4 regions of the Streptomyces sp. NPDC048590 genome follow, and region 3 is predicted to be linked to each of the others. Evidence: riboswitches for the same ligand, from Rfam matches in the RefSeq annotation. Region 3 holds a riboswitch; each other region holds the start of a gene.

Region 1 (5,068 bases), on a different contig from region 3:
CCGGTACGCGAGGTTCCTCGGACCCCCCGGCCTCGGGCTCGGCCTGGCCGGCCTCTGCGACGAACGAGAACGGGACTGGTTCTCCCGGGGACTCGAACGGGCGGGTGTGCCGTGGTCGCGCCGGTTCTTCGTGTGCTCCGCGGACCTGGAGGACGAGCTGATCCGTGCGCTGGGGGTGACACGGGTCAGGGAACTGGTCGAGCGGGAGGGGGAACTCCGCCCCTTGCTGGCCTTCCTCAACCAGCCGGCGCAGCGCGGGCGCTCACCTCAGGAGCAGTTGCGGCGCTTCCTCGGCACGAAGAAGGGGCGCAAGATCCGGTACGGCCACGTCCTGGGTGAGGCACTCGGCACCGACCGGGTCCCCGCGCCGCTCTCGGGTCTGCTCGCCGGTCTCTGACCGACCGGGAACAGGGCCGGCATCCGCTCATTTCTCCCGCGTCTCCGCATCCGGCTCGGCCATGTCGCATCACCCGGCGTGGCCTGGATTGACATCCTCGCCGCCCTGAAGGACGGCGATCCCCGCCTACCGCGCCTTTGAAGGCTGCGGTGTCGGGTGTGTTCCTGCTTACTCCACAGAGCCCTTGCCCGAACCCGAGCCCCCCGCGCCACTGCTGCCCCCGGCGACACTCGAACTGCCGGAATCGGTGGCACTGTTCGACGCCCTGGAGAGCCTCGCGGATGAGGCTGTCCGGTGAGCCCGTGGGCGTTCTGGAGCGTGGCGGCGCCGAGTCGGTCGAGGGTGTCCGGGTCGACGCCGAACAGGCGCGTGTGGAGCTCCTGGTGGAGTCCATGGGCAGGGTCAACTACGGCGTGGCGCTGGGTGACCGCAAGGGGGTGGAGCGCGTCTCCCACACGCAGCAGTTGCTGCACGGCTGGACCGCCCGGGCCGTCCCGCTGGACCACGGAACCCCGGACAGGGTGCCCTGGGACGCACTGTCCGGAGACGCGGACACCTCCTCCGGTCCGGTGTTCCACCGGGGCTTCCTGGAGCTGTCGGACACCGGGGACACCTATCTCGCGCTGCCCGGATGGGGCAAGGGATACGTCTGGGTGAACGGCTTCTGCCTGGGCCGCTACTGGGAGACGCGGGGACCCCAACGGACCCTCTACGTGCCGTGGCCGCTCCTGCGGGCGGGTCTCAACGAGTTCGTGGTCCTCGAGCTGGACGGCTGCTCGGAACCGGCCGTCGAACTGCGCGCGACCCCGGAGCTGGGCTGACGCTTTCCGATGCCCAGTGAGATCGGCTGAGTCGGCTGAGTCGGCTGAGTCGGCTGAGTCGGCTGAGTCGGCTGAGTCGGCTGAGTCGGCTGAGTCGGCTGAGTCGGCTGAGTCGGCTGAACGGGACTGCCGCTCCCCGCGGCCGGTAACGGCTGCACGGCGGCCGCACCGCCCGGTTCGCGCATCCGACCGACCGGGCGCGCTTCGCCGACCGACAGGAGGGCGGCCCGACAGGCCGGCGGACGCGTCGAACAGCCGCGACGCCCAGCCGTGGCGTGGCACCGCCCCCGGGCCCGCCGGAGCCCGTCCGCAGGCACGCCCGCAGACGCTCCCGCGGACGTGTCCGCAGGTGCGGGCGGGTGGGCCCGCTTGTCATCGCACCCTGGCTGGCACTACTGTCGCCACGCCTTGGTGAACGGGAAATCCGGTGTGATGCCGGTGCGGCCCTCGCCACTGTGATCGGGAAGTCCGGCTCCGGCCCTCGCGGGCAGCCACTGGGTCCTTGTGACCCGGGAAGGCGGAGTTCGGGCGGTGTCACCCGTAAGCCAGGAGACCGGCCAAGGCACTTCAACCATCCACGAGGTGCTGGAGAGGGTCTCTGAGTCATGCACATAGCCGAGGGTTTCCTGCCTCCGGCGCACGCGATCGCCTGGGGTGTCGCGTCCGCGCCGTTCGTCGTCCACGGAGTACGGTCACTGACCCGTGAGGTCCGCGAGAACCCGGAGAGCACACTGCTCCTGGGGGCTTCCGGAGCCTTCACCTTCGTACTGTCCGCCCTGAAGATCCCTTCGGTGACGGGGAGTTGTTCGCATCCCACCGGCACCGGCCTGGGAGCCATACTGTTCCGGCCGCCCATCATGGCGGTCCTGGGAACGATCACCCTGCTGTTCCAGGCGTTGCTGTTGGCCCACGGAGGCCTGACGACGCTGGGCGCCAACGTCTTCTCCATGGCGATCGTCGGCCCCTGGGCGGGCTACGCCGTGTACAGGGTGCTGCGCCGGTTCGACGTATCACTGATGGTCGCGGTCTTCTTCGCCGCGTTCGTCGCCGACCTGTCCACCTACTGCGTCACCAGCGTGCAGCTGGCACTCGCGTTCCCCGACCCTGGCACCGGGTTCCTCGGGGCTCTCGGGAAGTTCGGTTCCATCTTCGCCGTCACCCAGATTCCTCTCGCGGTGAGCGAAGGACTTCTGACCGTGCTGGTCATGCGGCTTCTGGTGCAGTCGAGCAAGGGTGATCTGACCCGGCTCGGCGTGTTCCTCAGCGGCAGGGCCCGGGCCAAGGCGGACGTGAAGACGGAAGACGAGAAGACGGAAGCGGTGGCGTGATGAACCGGCACACGAAGATCAACGGCCTGCTGCTCCTGCTGGTGGCGGCACTGGCCGTCCTGCCCCTGGTACTTGGCTCGGGGGACGGCGAGAAGGAGCCCTTCGCCGGGGCGGACGCTCAGGCGGAGACCGCGATCACCGAGATCGACCCCGACTACGAGCCCTGGTTCTCCCCGCTCTACGAGCCGCCCTCCGGCGAGATCGAGTCGGCGCTCTTCGCGCTGCAGGCCGCTCTCGGTGCCGGGGTGCTCGCCTACTACTTCGGTGTACGGCGCGGACGCCGTCAGGGCGAGCGGCTCGCCCTGGCCCGGCGGGACGGCGACGCCGTGACCGGGCGGGCCGAGGAGTCCACGGCCCAGGAGGCCTGAGCCTCCGTGCTGCCGATCGACGCGGCGGCGCACAGCAGTCGCTGGCGCCGCCGCCATCCCGTCGACAAGGCCGTGCTCGGACTGGGGCTCACGGTGCTGGCCATCTCGCTTCCTCCGTGGCCCGGTGCCGCACTGGTACTCGTCACGGCGGTCTCCGTGCTTCTGGGGCCGGCGGGTGTGCGTGCCCGTCAACTGTGGCGTGCGTACAGGATTCCGCTCGGGTTCTGCGTGACCGGTGCGGCGACCCTGCTCGTACAGGTCGGGGGCCCCGACGGGCTCGTCGCTCCCGCTCCGGGCGGACCGGTCCGGGCGGGTGAGCTGCTGCTGCGGACCTCCGCGGCATCACTCGGCGTCCTGCTCCTCGCCTTCACCACACCGATGTCCGACCTGCTTCCCAGGCTGGTCAGGGCGGGTGTGCCCGCGGCTGTGGTGGACGTCGCCCTGGTGACCTACCGCATGAGCTTTCTGCTGCTGGACGCGATGCGCAGGATCCGCGAGGCGCAGGCCGCCCGGCTCGGGCACACCACCAGGGCAGCCACCTGGAGATCACTGGCCGGCCTCGGGGCCACCGCGTTCGTCCGGGCCTTCGACCGCGCCGCCCGTCTCCAGTCGGGGCTGGCCGGGCGCGGATACGACGGCACCCTGCGTGTCCTGGTGCCCGAGGCCCGCGTCTCCGTCCGGTTCGTGGCCGCGAGCGCCGGCCTCCTCGCGGCCGTGGCCGCCCTGACCTTCGTCCTGGAAAGGCTGCTCCCATGAGTGGTTCCTCGCTGCTGTCCCTGCGGGGCGCCTCGTTCTCCTACGAGGACGGCCCGCGCGTGCTCAGCGGTCTCGACTTCGACGCGCGCGAAGGGCGTGCTCTCGCGCTGCTCGGCAGGAACGGCAGCGGGAAGACCACGCTGATGCGGCTGCTCAGCGGCGGACTGCGCCCGAGCGAGGGCGGCCTGACGGTCGAGGGGATCCCGGTCGCGTACGACCGCAAGGGACTGACGCGACTGCGGACGACCGTTCAGCTGGTGGTGCAGGACCCGGACGACCAGCTGTTCGCAGCGTCCGTCTTCCAGGACGTGTCGTTCGGGCCGCTGAACCTCGGTCTGCCGGACGCGGAGGTGCGCGGCCGGGTCGAAGAGGCGCTGACGGCGCTCGGCATCGGCGCGCTGGCCGACCGGCCCACGCACCTCCTGTCCTACGGGCAGCGCAAGCGGACCGCGATCGCGGGGGCGGTGGCAATGCGGCCGCGCATGCTGATCCTCGACGAGCCCACCGCCGGGCTGGATCCTGACGGGCAGGAACGTCTGCTCGCCACGCTCGGCGGACTCCGCGCGAGCGGTACGACGGTCATGATGGCCACGCATGACGTCGACCTGGCACTGCGCTGGGCCGACGACGCGGCGCTGCTCACCCCGGCCGGCGTCCGTGCCGGGCCGGCACCGGAGATGCTGGCCCGTACGGATCTCCTGACCGAGGCGGGGCTCAGGCTGCCCTGGGGGGTGGCGACCGCGCAGCTGCTGCGCGAGCGGGGCCTGCTGGCTCCGGGTGAGGCAGGCCCTCGTACGCCGGCGGAGCTGGCCGAGGGTTACCTCTCCGAGGCGGTGGCCCTTCCTGACGCGGGCCGCTGATGTGCGAGGCGCCCTCGGCACCGGGCCGGGCGGCCGCCTCTCGCTCCCCGGCGCTCAGGGCCCGAGGGTTCAGTGTCAGCGGCGGACCGCTCACCCGTCCCCGGCGGTACCCCCTCGATGACTTGTCTCCACGCCCCGCGCCGACCGGCGACAGGGAATGTCGTCAATTCGCCATGGCTCAATACCATGCGAAATGCCGGGCGATTCGCCTCGTCGAACCATTGACCGACCAAGAGACTGCCGTTCCACCGGCATATGCAGGAACCACCCATATGCGAGGCATCTCGAAATGTGAGAATCAACCGGACGACGCCTGCGCAGGCCACAGCCGTCGGGCGCAGGAATCGACTCGTTCGTGAGCGACTTTCGGACTCTTCACATCGACTTAACTTCATAAGCACTCCGGCCTGTTAGCGTCCGACGGAAGACGTGAAATCCAGGAGGAGGTGAAGAGTGCGGACGACGGCAGTCCGGTTCGTGCTCGCGTTCCTCCTGGCCTTTCTCCTGGCCCCTCACTCCGGTGATTCGACGGCCGAGG
Region 2 (5,068 bases), on a different contig from region 3:
CCGCCGCTCCCCCGGTCGCCATAGTGGGGTCATGCCCTCCAACCCACAGCGCCCCGCACCCGCGCCGAGCGGCCTCTCGGACGCGGCCGCTGAGGATCTGTGCCGTCGTCGATGTCCGCGCGGCGCATCCACTTCCACAGCGTCATCGCGTGGACGCCGAAGTCGGCAGCCACCTGCTCGACAGTGACACCCGGACCACGATTCCTCGCGACCCGCACGACGTCCTCGCGGAACTCTTGGGGACAGGGCTTGGGCACAGCAGCATCGTTCCCACCTGCCTGACGAGGCAGGCCAGTTCAGATGTCACCCTTGCGTGCGGCAGACCCGGGAAGGTGGCGAACCGACCCTGGAGAATCGGAGATCCACTGCATAGTCTCCGACAAGCCCAATATTCATGGCTTGTCCACTCACTTCGGAGTCCCCGTGGCTATGCACGAGCATGAAGTCGACCGTCGCACCCTGTTCCGGGTCGGCCTTGGCACCGCAGTCGCTGCTGTCGTCGGCACGGAGGTGGCGTTCCCGGCCGCTGCCGGTGCGGCCCCCTCGCCGCAGTTCCCCTGGATCATCGACTGCGACAGCTGGGGTGCGCGGCCGCCGGTCAGTCCGGTCCAGATCGGCAGCAACACCACCAACAAGATCATCCTGCACCACATGGCGTTCCCCAATGTCACTGACTACTCCCGCGAGCACGCCATGCAGTTGGCGCGTGACTGCCAGGACCTTCACATGGACACCAATGGCTGGGCGGACACCGGCCAGCACTTCACCGTCAGCCGTGGCGGCCATGTCCTCGAGGGTCGCCACCGCAGCCTGGAGACCCTCGTCACCGGCGAGCACCAGGTGACCGCCGCCCACTGCCCGGGAGAGAACGGCAACGCCATCGGGATCGAGAACGAGGGCACCTACACCACCGAGACCCCGCCGGCGGCGCTGGTGGACTCGCTGGTGGAACTGTGTACCGCGGTGTGCAGGCAGTTCGACCTGAATGCGTGGGACATCTTCGGCCACTGGGACTTCCGCCTGGGCACCGACTGCCCAGGTGTCGCGTTCTACCGGCTTTTCCCCGGGATCCGCCGGCGAGTGATGCAGTCCATGAACGTATCGCCCGCCGCCGCACCCGCACGGCGCTGGCCGGACATCTGGCGGTTCGTCGACAGTCAGGTGGTACGGGTCGCCCAGTACCTGCTGGTGAACGCCGGTTACAGCGACCTGCCCATCGACGGTGTGTTCAGTACCGACATGAACGAGGTCGTCGCCGACTTCCAGACCAGTCGGGGCATCGCCGTCACGCCTGACGCCACCTTCGACACCCCCACCTGGGAAGCGCTGGCCCCCACTCTGGACAAGGGCGCCTCCGGACTTCCCGTTCAGGCCGTGCAGTATCTGCTCGCCATCAAGGGCTATGCGGACACCGTCAGCATCACGGGCGCCTACGACCACAGCACCAAGAAGGCCGTGCAGGACATGCAGCGTCTGCACAACCTGCACCCCAACGGCAAGATCGACCTCAGCACATGGTGCGCGCTGGTCGGCGGAACCGTCCGCGAGACCCTCACCCGCTGAGCGCTCTCCGGCCCGGCCGGCGGGTGGGATGCCTGTCGCGGGAACCGGCTCCAAGGTCCGCGTCGCGGTCCGGAGCGCCTGCACCAGGGTCGGCTTGTGCGACAACCGCGCAAGATGATCTTCGAGAGGCTGTCTGAGCAGCCTCGGACAGAACGCCGATCCCCTCCTGACCCGCATCTACGCGAGTCAGGAGGGGATTCGTCGGCATCTGTGGGACTCCTCCGGGACGTTGGGTCGGGATCACCGAATCCGACCCAGCGCCTGAGGCCGTTACCGCCACGTCCCATCAGACCGTACCCCCAGCACAACGGGCGGTTCGGGCCGCGCTGGCAGGACGTGGTACTTTCCGGACGCCAGTCGAACTCGTGAGCGTAGAGGTACACGTGCACGGGTCAGGGAATCCGGTGAGAGACCGGAACTGACGCGCAGCGGTAAGGGTGACAGGCGGGACAGAAGCCACTGGATGCAGGCCACGGCCGGGTCCGGGAAGGCGTTCCGCCGGGGTGATCCCGAGTCCGAAGACCTGCTGGCGACCTGATCGTCCGCACGGACCCCGCGTATGGGTCTGACGCCTAGGAAGCCGCCACCGTGCACCTGTCACGTCCCACCCGCTGTTCCGTCCTGCTCCTGACCGGGGCCCTGCTGCTTACCGCGTGCGGTTCCGGCTCCGGCTCCTCCGCCAAACCCGCAGGCACCGGGAGCCAGGGCGTGACCTTCGACAACTGCGGGCGGAAGGTGACGGTCGAGGACGCGCCGAAGCGGGCCGTGTCGCTGAACCAGGGCACCACCGAGATCCTGCTCTCCCTCGGTCTGGCAGACCGCATGGTGGGCACGGCCACCTGGACCGATCCAGTCATGAAGGGACTGGAGAAGGGCGACGGCGAGGTGCCCCGGCTCGCCGACAACCAGCCGTCGTTCGAGAAGGTCCTGGCCACCGAACCGGACTTCGTGGCGTCCTCCTTCGCCTCCACCCTGGGCAAGGGCGGAGTGGCACCGCGCGAGAAGTTCGAGGAGCTCGGCGTGCCGACGTATCTGTCGCCCGCCGACTGCGAGGGCAAGGACAACAGCGGTGATGGCGACGGCGCACGGACGAAGCCGCTGACCATGGAGACGGTCTACCGTGAGGTGCGGGAACTGGCCCGGGTCTTCCGGGTGGAGGATCGGGGTGAGCAGTTGGTCGAACGGCTGAAGAGCCGGGTGACCAAGGCCACGTCCGGGATCCGCGCCGAGGACACCACTGTCCTGTACTGGTTCGCGAACCAGGAGTCCCCCTACATGGCGGGCTGCTGCGGCGCGCCCGGCATCATCACCAACACGCTCGGTGCGAAGAACGTCTTCGACGACACCAAGCAGGAATGGCCCCAGATCAACTGGGAGACCGTCGCCGACCGCGACCCCGACGTACTCGTCATCGGCGACCTCACCCGCAAGTCGCAGACCGCCGAGTCGGCGGCCAAGAAGATCGCGTTCCTGGAGTCGAATCCGGCGACGAAGAACATGAAGGCGGTGAAGGACAAGCGGTACGTGCTGCTCAGCGGGCAGGCCATGAACCCGACGATCCGTACGGTCGAGGGCGTGGAGAAGGTGGCCGCTGCGATGCGCGCGTACGGGCTCGGCGGATGACCACCGCCCTGCGGTCCTCCCCCGTCCGCCCGACTCGGGGCGGCGCCGCCGGGGTGCTGCGCCTCGTGGCCGGCCTGTCCGGTGGGCTGGCGGTGCTCGCCGTGTCCGTCGCCGTGGCCATCACCATCGGCCCGGCGGACATCGGCGTGGGCGACGTCTGGTCGGTGGTCGCCTCCCGTCTGGGCTGGGGCGCGACGGAGTTGACTCCGATCCGCGAGGGCATCGTCTGGAACCTGCGGCTGCCGCGTACCCTGCTCGCCGCGGTGTGCGGCGCCGGACTCGCGGTGTGCGGCGCGGTGATGCAGTCACTGCTGCGCAACCCCCTCGCCGACCCCTTCGTCCTGGGGGTCTCCTCGGGGGCGTCGACCGGCGCCGTCACCGTGATCGTCCTCGGTGCCGGCGGCGGTGTCCTGTCCGTCTCCGGCGGCGCGTTCCTGGGTGCGGTCGGTTCGTTCGCGCTGGTGCTGCTGCTCAGCCACACACTCGGAGGGACGACGGACCGGGTGGTGCTGTCCGGGGTGGCGGCCATGCAGTTGTTCTCCGCTCTGACCTCGTTCGTGGTGACGACGGCGGCCGACGCGGAGACCACCCGGGGCGTGCTGTTCTGGCTGCTCGGCTCGCTCAGCGGGGCCGGCTGGACCGAGGTGGGACTGTGCGCGGCCGTCCTGGCGCTCGCCCTTGTGGTGTGCCTGGGCCATGCCCGCACCCTGGATGCCTTCGCCTTCGGACAGGACGCCGCGGCCACGCTCGGGGTCGCGGTGGCCCGTACCCGGCTGGTGCTGCTGTGCGTGACCGCACTGCTGACCGCCGCTCTGGTCAGCTCCGCGGGGGCGATCGGCTTCGTCGGCCTGGTCCTGCCGCACGCCGCCCGCGCCCTCGTCGGCCCGGGGCACGCCCGACTGCTTCCGGTCACCGCTCTCGCCGGGGCGGTGTTCCTGGTCTGGGCCGACACCCTGGCCCGTAACGTCCTCGATCCCCAGGAGGTGCCGGTGGGCGTGGTGACCTCACTGGTCGGCGTCCCGGCCTTCGTCCTGGTCCTGTACCGCACGAGGAGGATGCGATGACGGCCCGCGCACCAGGGCGGAACGACGGTGTCCACACGCCGGGGCGAGCACCGACGACCGCCCGGCCGACACCCGAGGACGTGTCGTGCGCCGGGCCGCCCGCCCTCGCCGCCGACCACGTGAGCCGCTCCATCGACGGGCGGCTGATCCTCGACGGCGTCAGCCTCGTTCCCCGCCCCGGCTCCGTGACCGGTCTGCTCGGCCCCAACGGCTCGGGGAAGTCGACACTGCTGCGGCTGCTGGCGGGCGTCCTCACCCCCGCCTCCGGCGTCGTCACCCTCGACGGGCGCCCACTCGGCAGCTGGGGCCGCCGCGCCGTGGCCCGGCGCGTGGCCGTCGTCGAGCAGCACGCCGACACCCTCGTCGAGCTGACCGTCCTCGACGTCGTACGCCTCGGACGCATCCCGCACCGCCGCGCCTGGACTCCCGCCACCCCGTCGGATGAGGAGGCCGTACGCACCGCCCTGGGACGCACCGGTCTCACCGACCGCGCGGACCAGCCCTGGCACACACTGTCCGGCGGCGAACGCCAACGCGTGCAGATCGCCCGCGCCCTGGCCCAGGAACCGCGCGAGCTGCTCCTGGACGAGCCCACCAACCACCTCGACATCCAGCACCAGCTCGACCTGCTGAACCTGATCGCCGAACTGCCCGTCACCAGCATCGTCGCCCTGCACGACCTCAACCTGGCCGCCATGTACTGCGACCAGGTCGTCGTCCTCAAAGACGGCCGGGTGATCGCCGCCGGCACTCCGGACGACACGCTGACCGAGCCCCTGATCGCCGACGTCTACGGCGTGCGCGCCGAGGTGACCCGC
Region 3 (5,068 bases):
TGGGGGTGACCAGCACGATCGGGCCGACCCTCGCCGACACGTTGCCCGAGGTGCCGACGACCAGCCCCTCCGCCGCCGTCCTCCGGGCCGTCGCGACGACACCGCTCCACGCCTCTTCGATCGCGCCCCGCTCCGCATCAGCCATACGGCGATCCTAGGGCGGGTGACCGAAGTCTCTTCAGTGGGGCATTTCGGGCGCGGGCGTGCGCTGCGTCGGCCGGTCGAGGCCAGGCCCCCCACCGGCCGACGGGGCTGCGGGAGGCCGGAGCCGGAGACAAGCGGAACGGGCATACGCGGTTGGAGTCACCGTGCCGCCCTGCCCAGTTCATCTTCCGTTCACCAAGGTTGCCTACGTTCCACGTGCCAATGACGTCGAACGATTGCCTGGGTAAATGGAACACATCACGCTGCTGCTCGCGATCGTGATCGTGACAGCTCTCGTGTTCGATTTCACGAACGGTTTCCACGACACCGCCAACGCGATGGCCACCACCATCTCGACCGGCGCTCTCAAGCCCAAGACGGCGGTCGCCATGTCCGCCGTGCTCAACCTCGTCGGCGCGTTCCTGTCCGTGGAGGTCGCCAAGACGATCTCCGGCGGGATCATCAACGAGGACGGCCTCAGAACCGAGGTCATCTTCGCCGCGCTCGTCGGGGCGATCCTGTGGAATCTGCTGACCTGGCTGGTCGGCCTGCCCTCGAGTTCCTCCCACGCTCTCTTCGGCGGTCTCATCGGCGCCGCGGTCATGTCGGCCGGCTGGTCCTCGATCAACGGCGGCACCGTCGTGACGAAGGTCCTGCTGCCGGCGATCGCCGCTCCCCTGGTCGCGGGTCTCGCCGCCCTCCTGGCGACGAAGCTGACGTACCGCCTCAACCGGAAGATCACCGACGAGGCCCAGCTGAAGTCGACCGCCAAGGGTTACCGGGCCGGCCAGATCGCCTCGGCCGGTCTCGTCTCCCTCGCCCACGGCACCAACGACGCGCAGAAGACGATGGGCATCATCACCCTGGCCCTGGTCACCGGCGGTGTCCTCTCCCCGGGTTCCAACCCGCCGGTCTGGGTCATCGCCTCCGCCGGGATCGCGATCGCGCTGGGCACCTACCTCGGCGGCTGGCGCATCATCCGCACCATGGGCAGCGGCCTCACCGACCTCCGTCCCCCGCAGGGCTTCGCGGCCCAGACGAGCGCGGCGACGGTCATCCTGGCCTCCTCGCACCTCGGCTTCTCGCTGTCCACCACGCAGTCCTGCTCCGGCGCCGTGATGGGCGCCGGTCTCGGGCGCAAGGGGGGCGTGGTCCGCTGGTCCACCGCCACCCGGATGTTCGTCGCCTGGGGGCTGACGCTTCCGGCCGCCGGCCTGGTGGGGGCGGGAGCCGAGTTCCTGACCAAGCAGGGGTCCTGGGGCGTCGCGGTCGTCGCCGTGCTGCTCGTCGCGGGTTCCGGCGCCATCTGGATGCTGTCGCGCCGCAAGCCGGTCGACCACACCAACGTCAACGCGACCGCCGAGGAGCCCCCGGGCGTGGTCACCACCGCCATCGCGGCCGTCACCCCGCCGCCCGTCGGCGGGCCCGCCTCGGACCTCAAGACCACCATCCCCGCTCCGGAGACCCAGGCCGAAAACCCGGCCCGGCCGGCCACGGTGTAAGGACGAATCCGCATGAACATCGACTGGGCAGCACTCGCCTCCGTCTTCGGCGTCAGCCTCGTGGTCACCGTGGCGCTGGTGGGTCTCTTCACGCTGGGCATCACCGGCCTCGCCAGGCTGGTCCCGTCGGCGCAGGGCGGCGGTGGCGGCGCCCTGGCGCGCACCGGCGCGTACGCCTGCTTCGCGCTGTGCGCGGGGGCGGTCGCCTACGGGATCTATCTCATCGTGGCCTGACGGCCTCGCTCCACGCACCGGGCCGGGACACTTCGGGTGTCCCGGCCCGGTGTGCGTCTCGGCACACGGAACCCTCGCAGGTCAATGGCAGGTTGACGGGTATTCGCGGCGCGTGGTGGACTGCCGGAGCCATTTACGGCGACAGCAGAGGAAGCCGGTGCGAATCCGGCGCGGTCCCGCCACTGTCACCGGGGAGCAGCCTCCACACGGAAGTCACGGCCCGCACGCGGACTGGAAGGCCGGAGGAACTGCGGATCCGGGAGCCAGGAGACTCTCGTCGCCGGTCACGTCGAACCAGGGCGCGGACCCTGAGTGAGGACATACGCCATGCCTGGCTGCCCTGCGTCGGTCGCCGTACCAGCTGTCCCCCGGCCCCTTCGAGGCACGAGCGCGGGCTGAGCGGTGAGAGCCGACCGCGTCTTCGCGTACGGCGCCGCCGCCGGTCTGATCGGGGACCTGCTGCTGGGTGACCCCCGGCGGGGGCATCCGGTCGCCGGCTTCGGGCGCGCCGCGGCGCGCGCCGAGGGCCTGCTGTGGCGTGACCACCGGGGCTGGGGCGCCCTCCACACGCTCGTCTGCGCCGGGGGCGCCGCGGGCGCGGCCGCGCTGACGGCGCGCGCCGTGCGCGGCCGCCCCGCGCTCGCCGTGGCGCTGACCGCCGCCGTCACCTGGTCCGTCGTCGGGGGGACCTCGCTGGCCCGTGAGGCCCGTGCCGTCGGCGGCGCGCTGGCCGCGGGTGACGTCGAGGCCGCCCGGGAGCGGCTGCCCCATCTGTGCGGCCGTGATCCGCAGGCGCTCGACGGTCCGGGGATCGCCCGCGCCGTGGTGGAGTCGGTCGCCGAGAACACCTCCGACGCCGTGGTGGGGGCGCTGGTGTGGGGCGCGATCGGCGGGGTGCCCGGACTCGTCGGTTTCCGGGCAGTGAACACCCTGGACGCGATGGTGGGGCACAGGTCGCCCCGTTACCTGCGCTACGGCTGGGCGTCGGCCCGGCTGGACGACCTCGCCGGCTGGCCGGGCGCCCGGCTGACCGCCGCCCTGGCGGTGGCGGCCGGCGGGCGCCCGCGCGAGGCGGCGCGGGTCTGGCGCTCGGACGCGGGGCGGCATCCCAGCCCCAACGCGGGCCCGGTGGAGGCCTCGTTCGCGGGGGCGCTCGGTGTACGGCTCGGCGGGACCCTCGCGTACGGCGGACGGGTGGAGCACCGGCCGGTGCTGGGCGGGGAGAACGGCCGCGAGGTGCGGGTCACCGACATCGAACGTGCGGTGCGGCTGTCGCGCCGCGTCAGTGTGCTGGCCCTCGCGGTGTGCGCGGCGGGCCGGATCGCCATGGGACGGAGAGCTGGATGAGCGGCGGGCTGCTGGTCGCCGGGACCACGTCGGACGCGGGCAAGAGCGTCGTCACCGCGGGGATCTGCCGGTGGCTGGTGCGCCGGGGGGTGAAGGTCGCGCCGTTCAAGGCGCAGAACATGTCGCTGAACTCGTTCGTCACCCGGGAGGGGGCGGAGATCGGCCGCGCCCAGGCGATGCAGGCGCAGGCGGCCCGCGTCGAGCCGAGCGCCCTGATGAACCCGGTGCTGCTCAAGCCGGGCGGTGACCGCTCCAGCCAGGTCGTCCTGATGGGGAAGCCGGTCGGTGAGATGAGCGCGCGCGGCTACCACGGAGGCCGGCAGGAGTCGCTGCTGGGCACGGTCGTGGACTGCCTCGAGCAGCTGCGGAGCACGTACGACGCGGTGATCTGCGAGGGCGCCGGCAGTCCGGCGGAGATCAATCTGCGGCGCACGGACATCGTGAACATGGGCATCGCCAGGGCCGCGGGCTTCCCCGCGCTGGTGGTCGGGGACATCGACCGGGGCGGGGTGTTCGCCTCGTTCTTCGGTACGACGGCGCTGCTGGACCCGGAGGACCAGGCGCTGATCGCGGGGTACCTCGTCAACAAGTTCCGCGGTGACGTCTCCCTGCTGGAACCCGGCCTCGACATGCTGCTCGGACTGACCGGACGGCCCACGTACGGGGTCCTGCCGTACGCCCACGGGCTGGGCATCGACGAGGAGGACGGGCTTCGGGTCTCGATGCGCGGCACGGTGCGGGAGTCCGTCGTGGCTCCCCCGCACGGCGAGGACGTGCTGCGGGTCGCCGTGTGCGCCGTCCCCCTGATGTCGAACTTCACCGACGTCGACGCCCTGGCGGCCGAGCCGGGCGTGGTGGTGCGGTTCGTCGACCGGCCGGAGGAACTGGCCGACGCGGACCTGGTGGTCGTGCCCGGTACCCGGGGCACCGTGAAGGCGCTGGCCTGGCTGCGGGAACGCGGCCTGGCCGACGCGCTGCGGCGGCGGGCGGCCGAGGGCCGGCCGGTGCTGGGGATCTGCGGCGGGTTCCAGGTGCTGGGCGAGCGGATCGAGGACGACGTGGAGTCGCGGGCCGGCGTGGTGGAGGGGCTCGGGCTGCTCCCGGTACGGGTCCGCTTCGGCCGGGAGAAGGTCCTGGAGCGCCCGGCCGGTACGGCGCTCGGGGAACCGGTGGAGGGGTACGAGATCCATCACGGGGTCGCCGAGGTGAGCGGCGGCGAACCGTTCCTCGACGGCTGCCGGGTGGGCGAGGTCTGGGGGACCCACTGGCACGGGTCGCTGGAGAGCGACGGGTTCCGGCGGGCGTTCCTGCGGGAGGTCGCCCGGGCCGCGGGACGGCGCTTCGTCCCCGCGCCGGACACCAGCTTCGGGGAGCTGCGGGAGGAACAGCTGGACCGGTTGGGGGATCTGATCGAGGAGCACGCGGACACCGACGCGCTGTGGCGGCTGATCGAGCACGGTGCCCCCGAGGGGCTGCCGTTCATCGCCCCGGGTGCCCCGCCCGCGCCCGGGAGACCCGCCGGGCCGGACCGTACAGCTGTGACCGCCATCGAGGAGGCTTCGTGAGTACGCCCTATCCGTTCACCGCGATCGTCGGGCAGGACGACCTGCGGCTGGGACTCCTGCTGAACGCCGTCAGTCCCGCGGTCGGCGGGGTGCTGGTCCGGGGCGAGAAGGGGACTGCCAAGTCCACCGCCGTCCGGGCGCTCGCCGCGCTGATGCCGGAGGTCACGGTCGTGGCCGGGTGCCGCTTCTCGTGCGATCCCCAGGCACCGGATCCCGCGTGCCCGGACGGCCCGCACGAGGCGGCACCGGGCGTCCCGCGTCCCGCGCGGACCGTGG
Region 4 (5,068 bases), on a different contig from region 3:
GCACGCGGTAAACAGACCTGAGCAGGCTGGACTTGCCGCTGCCGTTGGGGCCGACGAGTCCGATGACCTGCCCGCCCGAAGCGGTCAGTGAGACATCTCGCACCAGATGGCGAGCTCCCGCGGTGAGGGTCACGCCTTCCAGGGACAGGTCTGCCTGGGGGCTCATGCGACTCCTCGCTCGGTACCACGCCGGGCGTCCCGGCGCATCAGCCACAGGAAGAACGGTCCTCCGCACAGGGCGGTCAGCACCCCGACCGGTATCTCCAGCGGCGCGGCGACGGTGCGGGCGGCGATGTCGGCCCAGACCAGGAAGACGCCTCCGGCGAGTGCGGCGGTGGGGAGCACCCGGCGGTGGTCGCCGCCCACGAACAGGCGGACCATGTGCGGCAGCATCAGACCCACGAAACCGATCGGGCCGGCTGCCGCGACCAGTACTCCCGTGATCAGGGAGAGCAGTACGAACATTCGGGCCCGGAACCGGGCCACATCCAGGCCCATGGTGCTCGCGGCCTCCTCCCCGGCCAGCAGCAGGTTGAGATTGCGCGACTGGACGAGGAGAGCGCCGATGCCGAGCAGTACCGCCATGGCCGGGAGCCAGAGTGCGCCCCAGTCGACGCCCCCCAGGCCGCCGAGAGTCCAGGCGAGCACCGCCCGTGCTTCATTGCCCCGGTCGGTGGTGAGAAGGAGCAGATCGAGGACGGCGGTGAGGACCGCCGCGATGGCCACACCGGAGAGGACGAGCCGGGAGGACGTGATACGTCCTCCGGTCCGGGCGGTGGCGTAGACGAGGACCAGCGCACCCAGGGCTCCGGCGAAGGCGGCGCCGGAGAGCGACAGAGGCCCCAGGAAGCTGACGCCGAACACGATGACCGAGACCGCCCCGAGGGACGCCCCGGACGAGACCCCGAGAAGGTAGGGCTCGGCGAGTGGATTGCGGACCAGCGCCTGCAGAGCGGTTCCGACAACGGCCAGGCCGGCGCCGGTCACCGCCCCGAGCAGCACGCGTGGGGCGCGGACGTCCAGCACGATCGTCTCCCGTGCCCGTGACCAGTCGCTCTCCGGCCAGTCCGCGCCCAGGGCGTGGGTGACTATGCCCCAGACCTGGCCGGCCGGAACATGGACCGAGCCCATGGCCAGGCCCGCCGTCACGGATGCCACGAGCAGGAGCGTCAGTACGACCAGCCCGGAGGCGAAGGGCGCACGACGGTGTCCGGTGGGTGTCGCCGTCCTCCGGCCCTCCGGCGTCTTCCGGCCCTCCAGCGGCGCCGGGCCGGGGGAGGCGCCGGAGGACGCGCCGATCACCTGAAGCTCTCGGGGTGCAGGCCCCGGGCCAGGTCGTCCACCGCGTACGCCGACCGGATTCCTACCAGCGTCGCCGTCAGGGGCAGGACGACGAACCGCTTGTTCTTCACCGCGGGCACGTCGGCGAGAGCCGCCCGGGAGAGGAGGAACTTCTTCTTCTGCTCGACGCTCCCGGAGCCGGCGTAGTCGTAGATCGCGATGACCTCGGGCCGTCGCTCGACAACCTGTTCCCATGAGACGTCCCCGAAGACCTCGTCCAGGTCGCCGAAGACGTTCTCCCCGCCGGCCAGCCGGATCAGATCGGTGCCCAGGCCCTTCCCGCCCGCCGTGAAGGCGCTCTTGTCGCCGCTGTCGTAGACGAAGACCGGCACCTTCTCCTCGTCCGAGACGGCGGAAGCCGCCTTCCCGACGCGGTTCTCGAGGTCGGCCACCAGCTTCTCGGCGCGGTCGGAGACACCGAAGATCTTGCCGATGGTGCGGACCTCGGCGTAGGTGTCCGCCATGGTCACCTTGTCCTTGCCGCAGTACTCGCGGTTGAGGTGGGTATTGATACCAGCGTCCGCGAACGCCTCGCGGGAGCGGCCTGCCTTCTCGTCGAAGGCGCTGCCGTAGCCGCCGTAGACGAGGTCGGGTTCGGCGTCCAGGATCTTCTCGAACGAGGGTTCACGTTCGGCGAGTTCCGGTATCGCCTCGAAGTCCTGCCGCAGCTCCGGCAGCGCGGCCGAATCGGGGAAGGCGGTGCCCACCATACGGTCCTTCAGCCCGAGCGCGAGCATCAGCTCGGCGGGGTGCTGATGGATGGTGACCACCCGGGAAGGCGGCCGGTCGAAGGTCGTCCTCACCCCGCAGTTCTCGACGGTGACCGGAAACCCCTCCGGTGAGGACGCCGTGGCCGCGGGCTTCGCGCCCGTTTCGCCGGACGAACCGCAGCCGGCGGTCAGCAGGGCCAGCGACACGGCGACCGCAGTGGCGGCGCCGCGCACCGCCAGGCGCCGGCGGGCATGGGGGAACAGCGACATGTAGAGCCTCCTGGGGAGTCCGCGCTCCTCGGTACGGGCCCGCGACAGGCCAGTCTCCTGACTTCCGGCGGGCGTCCGATGGGGACGACCGCCGGTCACAGTGGCGGGACCGTGCCGGACTTGCACCGGCTTCCTGTCTCCCGTCGCGGCAATGACCTGGCGATATTACGTTCCCTTGGGTTTCCGTCAAAGCGGCCCCTGCTGACGTTCCGGCGCACGGGATGGAAGGATGGCCGAGAACAAGGCGACGGCGGTCCGAGGAAGCCGGTGGAAATCCGGCGCGGTCCCGCCACTGTGATCGGCGAGCGAGTCCCGCACACACACCACTGCCCGCGAGGGCGGGAAGGCGCGGCGCGAGCATCGACCCGAGAGCCAGGAGACTCACGCGGTCGCCTCCTCGACGGACCACCGGGGCGGATCTCCCCGGGAGAGAGGAACGATGCGGCATGCCCGCGAACACCATCCCGCCGAGCGGCGCCCCCTGCCGGGTCGTCGTCTGCCGTGACTGCTGCTGCGGCACCCCGAAGGTGCCCGGCGTCGACCACGACGCACAGACCGCGCGTCTGCGCGCCCAGGTACCGGTACGCGTGTCGGACTGCCTGGACATCTGTGAGCAGGCCAACGTCATCGTCGTCCAGCCCTCCGCCGAGGGCCGTGCCGCCGGTGCCCGGCCCGTCTGGCTGGGGTTGGTGAACGACCCGGGCGCCACCGAGGACATCGCCGCCTGGGTGCGGGCCGGCGGGCCGGGTGTCGCACCCAGGCCCGAGATACTTGACCTCTACACCGTCACACCGCCGCGACAGCGCGGAATCGCCTGAGCCGTGGACGGAAGGACACGACCCGTGGACGATGTGCGTGCCTCGGCCGCCGACGTCACCGTCGCGCTTCGTGAAGCAGCGGACATCGGTGGATTCTTCGTCCTACGCACCGGTGGACGGGACGACGGCTGGCATGCGGCGGCACATTCCTACGAGGCCGGTTTCGCCGACCTCGCCGAGGCAGTCGCCCGCCGCCACCGCACCACCGAACCACGCGTGGACGTCTCCATCGCCCACCTCGGGCACGCCGCGCGTCTCTGGTCCCCGGCCCTCGCGTGCTTCGTGCTGCACGGAATCGTCCTGGACCTGGAGGGGCTGCAGCGATCCGACGACGGGCCGTCACTCCGCGTGCCCCGGCCAGGCGGCTGGTACGTCGAACGGCTCGGGGACGCTGCGCCCGGCGCCCTCTACACGCAGGTGACACGTCATCTGCTGGCACTGGCGGACGGGCTGGAGGTGAAAGTCGCTCCGCGGCTGCTGGACGGCAACTCGGCGTCCGCGCTCGCCGGAGCGGCCCACGCCCTCCTCAGGGCACGGCCCGCCGTACGCCGTCAACTCACCGACCTCACAGCCGTCCTGCTGGAGACGGGGCGTCTGGAGGGCACCGGCGCGATCACCGGTCCCGACCTGGAGTTCCGCCGCCGGAGTTGTTGCCTGTACTACAGGGCACCCGCGGGATCGAAGTGCGGAGACTGCGTACTCGCCTGAGCGTGAAGGGACCCGCGTCGGTTCGGTGGGTGTTCCCGTGCGGAGAGGGTACTGCCATGTCCGGTACGGCTCAGTCCTCGAACGGGAGCACCGGGCCCACCTCGACGCCGAGAAGTCGCCAGGCCGCCTCGGCCCGGCGACCGCGGTGCTCGCGGGTGGGCCCCGTCACGACACCGGAGACCATGCCGACGGCGATCATCAGGTCGTCGGCCTCCGCGGCGAGCGGATGGTTCGCGGGCAGATGCCTGTGCAGTGCACGAGCCACCCTCAGGGACAGCGCCACGGTGTAGGGCTGGGGAGCGGATCCACTCCTGCCGTCGGCGTGCAGGACGCCGAGGAACGCGGCGGATTCCATGAGGTGCCAGGTCAGGACTCCGAGCACCTTCGGCAGGTCCGCACCGTCGGCTTCCGCGGCGTGCTCGACCTGGCGGACGTTCTCCTCCAGAACCGCCGTCGCGATCGCCTCGCGGTCGGGGAAGTGCCGGTACAGCACGCCCTGACCGACCCCGGCCCGGCGCGCGATCGCGGAGAGCGGGGCGTCGAGGCCGTGCTCCGCGTAGATCTCCCGGGCGGCCGCGATGAGCGCGGCGCGGTTGCGGGCCGCCGCGTTGCGGCCCCCGCTCGCGGGCTTTCGTGTCTCCGGTCTGGCGTGCTCCATCACCTTGAGAGGGTATCGGGGTGCCTCGGAGGCCGTCGGCCACGGAGGGGCCGGAGACGGCGGGACCGGCAGCAACGGCGACACGGACCGGCGCGTCGGCCCCCCTCGGCCCTTCATCGACCGGGCGGAGCCGGAACCGCCGGCCGCCGTGCATGGGCTCCGAAGCCGGTGCGGTGAGGTGTGGGCCACGCTTTCGGTTCGGGGTGACAGCACACCGCGTGAGACTGGCCGGTGACCGCGGGTCAACGGCTGACGGCCCTCAGGAGCTGCTCCTTGTTCATCGTGGACCGGCCCTCGATGTTCTTCTTCTTCGCCTCTTCGTACAGCTGGTCCCTGGTGCGCCCCTGAGCGCCCTTGTGCGAGCGTTCCCCGCCTCGCTGGGAGGCCGATTTCGGGTCGCGCGTGGATGTCCTGCTCGCCGTCCTCGACTCACCGGACCGTGCGCGCTCCTTGTTGACGGTACGGGCCGCGATCTCCTTGGCACGCTTCTCGGACGTGCCGCGTTTCTCCGCGCTCTCCTTCACGTGCTCGTACTGCCGCTCGCGCTTGGCGCTCGATCCTGC

The links. Region 3 has a riboswitch for cobalamin ahead of ACGFNN_RS25265 (cobalamin biosynthesis protein). Riboswitches for the same ligand answer to the same signal wherever they lie in the genome.
Region 1: another riboswitch for cobalamin. It lies ahead of ACGFNN_RS23585 (energy-coupling factor ABC transporter permease); the one in region 3 lies ahead of ACGFNN_RS25265 (cobalamin biosynthesis protein).
Region 2: another riboswitch for cobalamin. It lies ahead of ACGFNN_RS32990 (ABC transporter substrate-binding protein); the one in region 3 lies ahead of ACGFNN_RS25265 (cobalamin biosynthesis protein).
Region 4: another riboswitch for cobalamin. It lies ahead of ACGFNN_RS22425 ((2Fe-2S) ferredoxin domain-containing protein); the one in region 3 lies ahead of ACGFNN_RS25265 (cobalamin biosynthesis protein).

What each region holds. Positions count from the first base shown of each region.
Region 1 covers NZ_JBICWC010000008.1:139,161-144,228, forward strand. Annotated here, with positions in the region: gene ACGFNN_RS23575 (TOPRIM nucleotidyl transferase/hydrolase domain-containing protein) at 1-397, shown strand, start outside; gene ACGFNN_RS23580 (hypothetical protein) at 679-1,218, shown strand; cobalamin riboswitch at 1,585-1,795, shown strand; gene ACGFNN_RS23585 (energy-coupling factor ABC transporter permease) at 1,824-2,546, shown strand; gene ACGFNN_RS23590 (energy-coupling factor ABC transporter substrate-binding protein) at 2,546-2,914, shown strand; gene cbiQ (cobalt ECF transporter T component CbiQ) at 2,921-3,670, shown strand; gene ACGFNN_RS23600 (energy-coupling factor ABC transporter ATP-binding protein) at 3,667-4,530, shown strand; gene ACGFNN_RS23605 (hypothetical protein) at 4,984-5,068, shown strand, end outside.
Region 2 covers NZ_JBICWC010000016.1:28,554-33,621, forward strand. Annotated here, with positions in the region: gene ACGFNN_RS32980 (transposase) at 30-257, opposite strand; gene ACGFNN_RS32985 (N-acetylmuramoyl-L-alanine amidase) at 430-1,563, shown strand; cobalamin riboswitch at 1,914-2,109, shown strand; gene ACGFNN_RS32990 (ABC transporter substrate-binding protein) at 2,152-3,186, shown strand; gene ACGFNN_RS32995 (FecCD family ABC transporter permease) at 3,183-4,250, shown strand; gene ACGFNN_RS33000 (ABC transporter ATP-binding protein) at 4,247-5,068, shown strand, end outside.
Region 3 covers NZ_JBICWC010000009.1:53,005-58,072, forward strand. Annotated here, with positions in the region: gene ACGFNN_RS25250 (class II aldolase/adducin family protein) at 1-145, opposite strand, end outside; gene ACGFNN_RS25255 (anion permease) at 393-1,646, shown strand; gene ACGFNN_RS25260 (hypothetical protein) at 1,659-1,880, shown strand; cobalamin riboswitch at 2,027-2,154, shown strand; gene ACGFNN_RS25265 (cobalamin biosynthesis protein) at 2,283-3,227, shown strand; gene ACGFNN_RS25270 (cobyric acid synthase) at 3,224-4,792, shown strand; gene ACGFNN_RS25275 (putative cobaltochelatase) at 4,789-5,068, shown strand, end outside.
Region 4 covers NZ_JBICWC010000007.1:345,047-350,114, forward strand. Annotated here, with positions in the region: partial or broken gene ACGFNN_RS22410 (ABC transporter ATP-binding protein) at 1-70, opposite strand, end outside; gene ACGFNN_RS22415 (FecCD family ABC transporter permease) at 163-1,182, opposite strand; gene ACGFNN_RS22420 (ABC transporter substrate-binding protein) at 1,299-2,321, opposite strand; cobalamin riboswitch at 2,351-2,496, opposite strand; cobalamin riboswitch at 2,579-2,704, shown strand; gene ACGFNN_RS22425 ((2Fe-2S) ferredoxin domain-containing protein) at 2,768-3,139, shown strand; gene ACGFNN_RS22430 ((2Fe-2S)-binding protein) at 3,164-3,847, shown strand; gene ACGFNN_RS22435 (TetR family transcriptional regulator) at 3,918-4,505, opposite strand; gene ACGFNN_RS22440 (plasmid stabilization protein) at 4,748-5,068, opposite strand, start outside.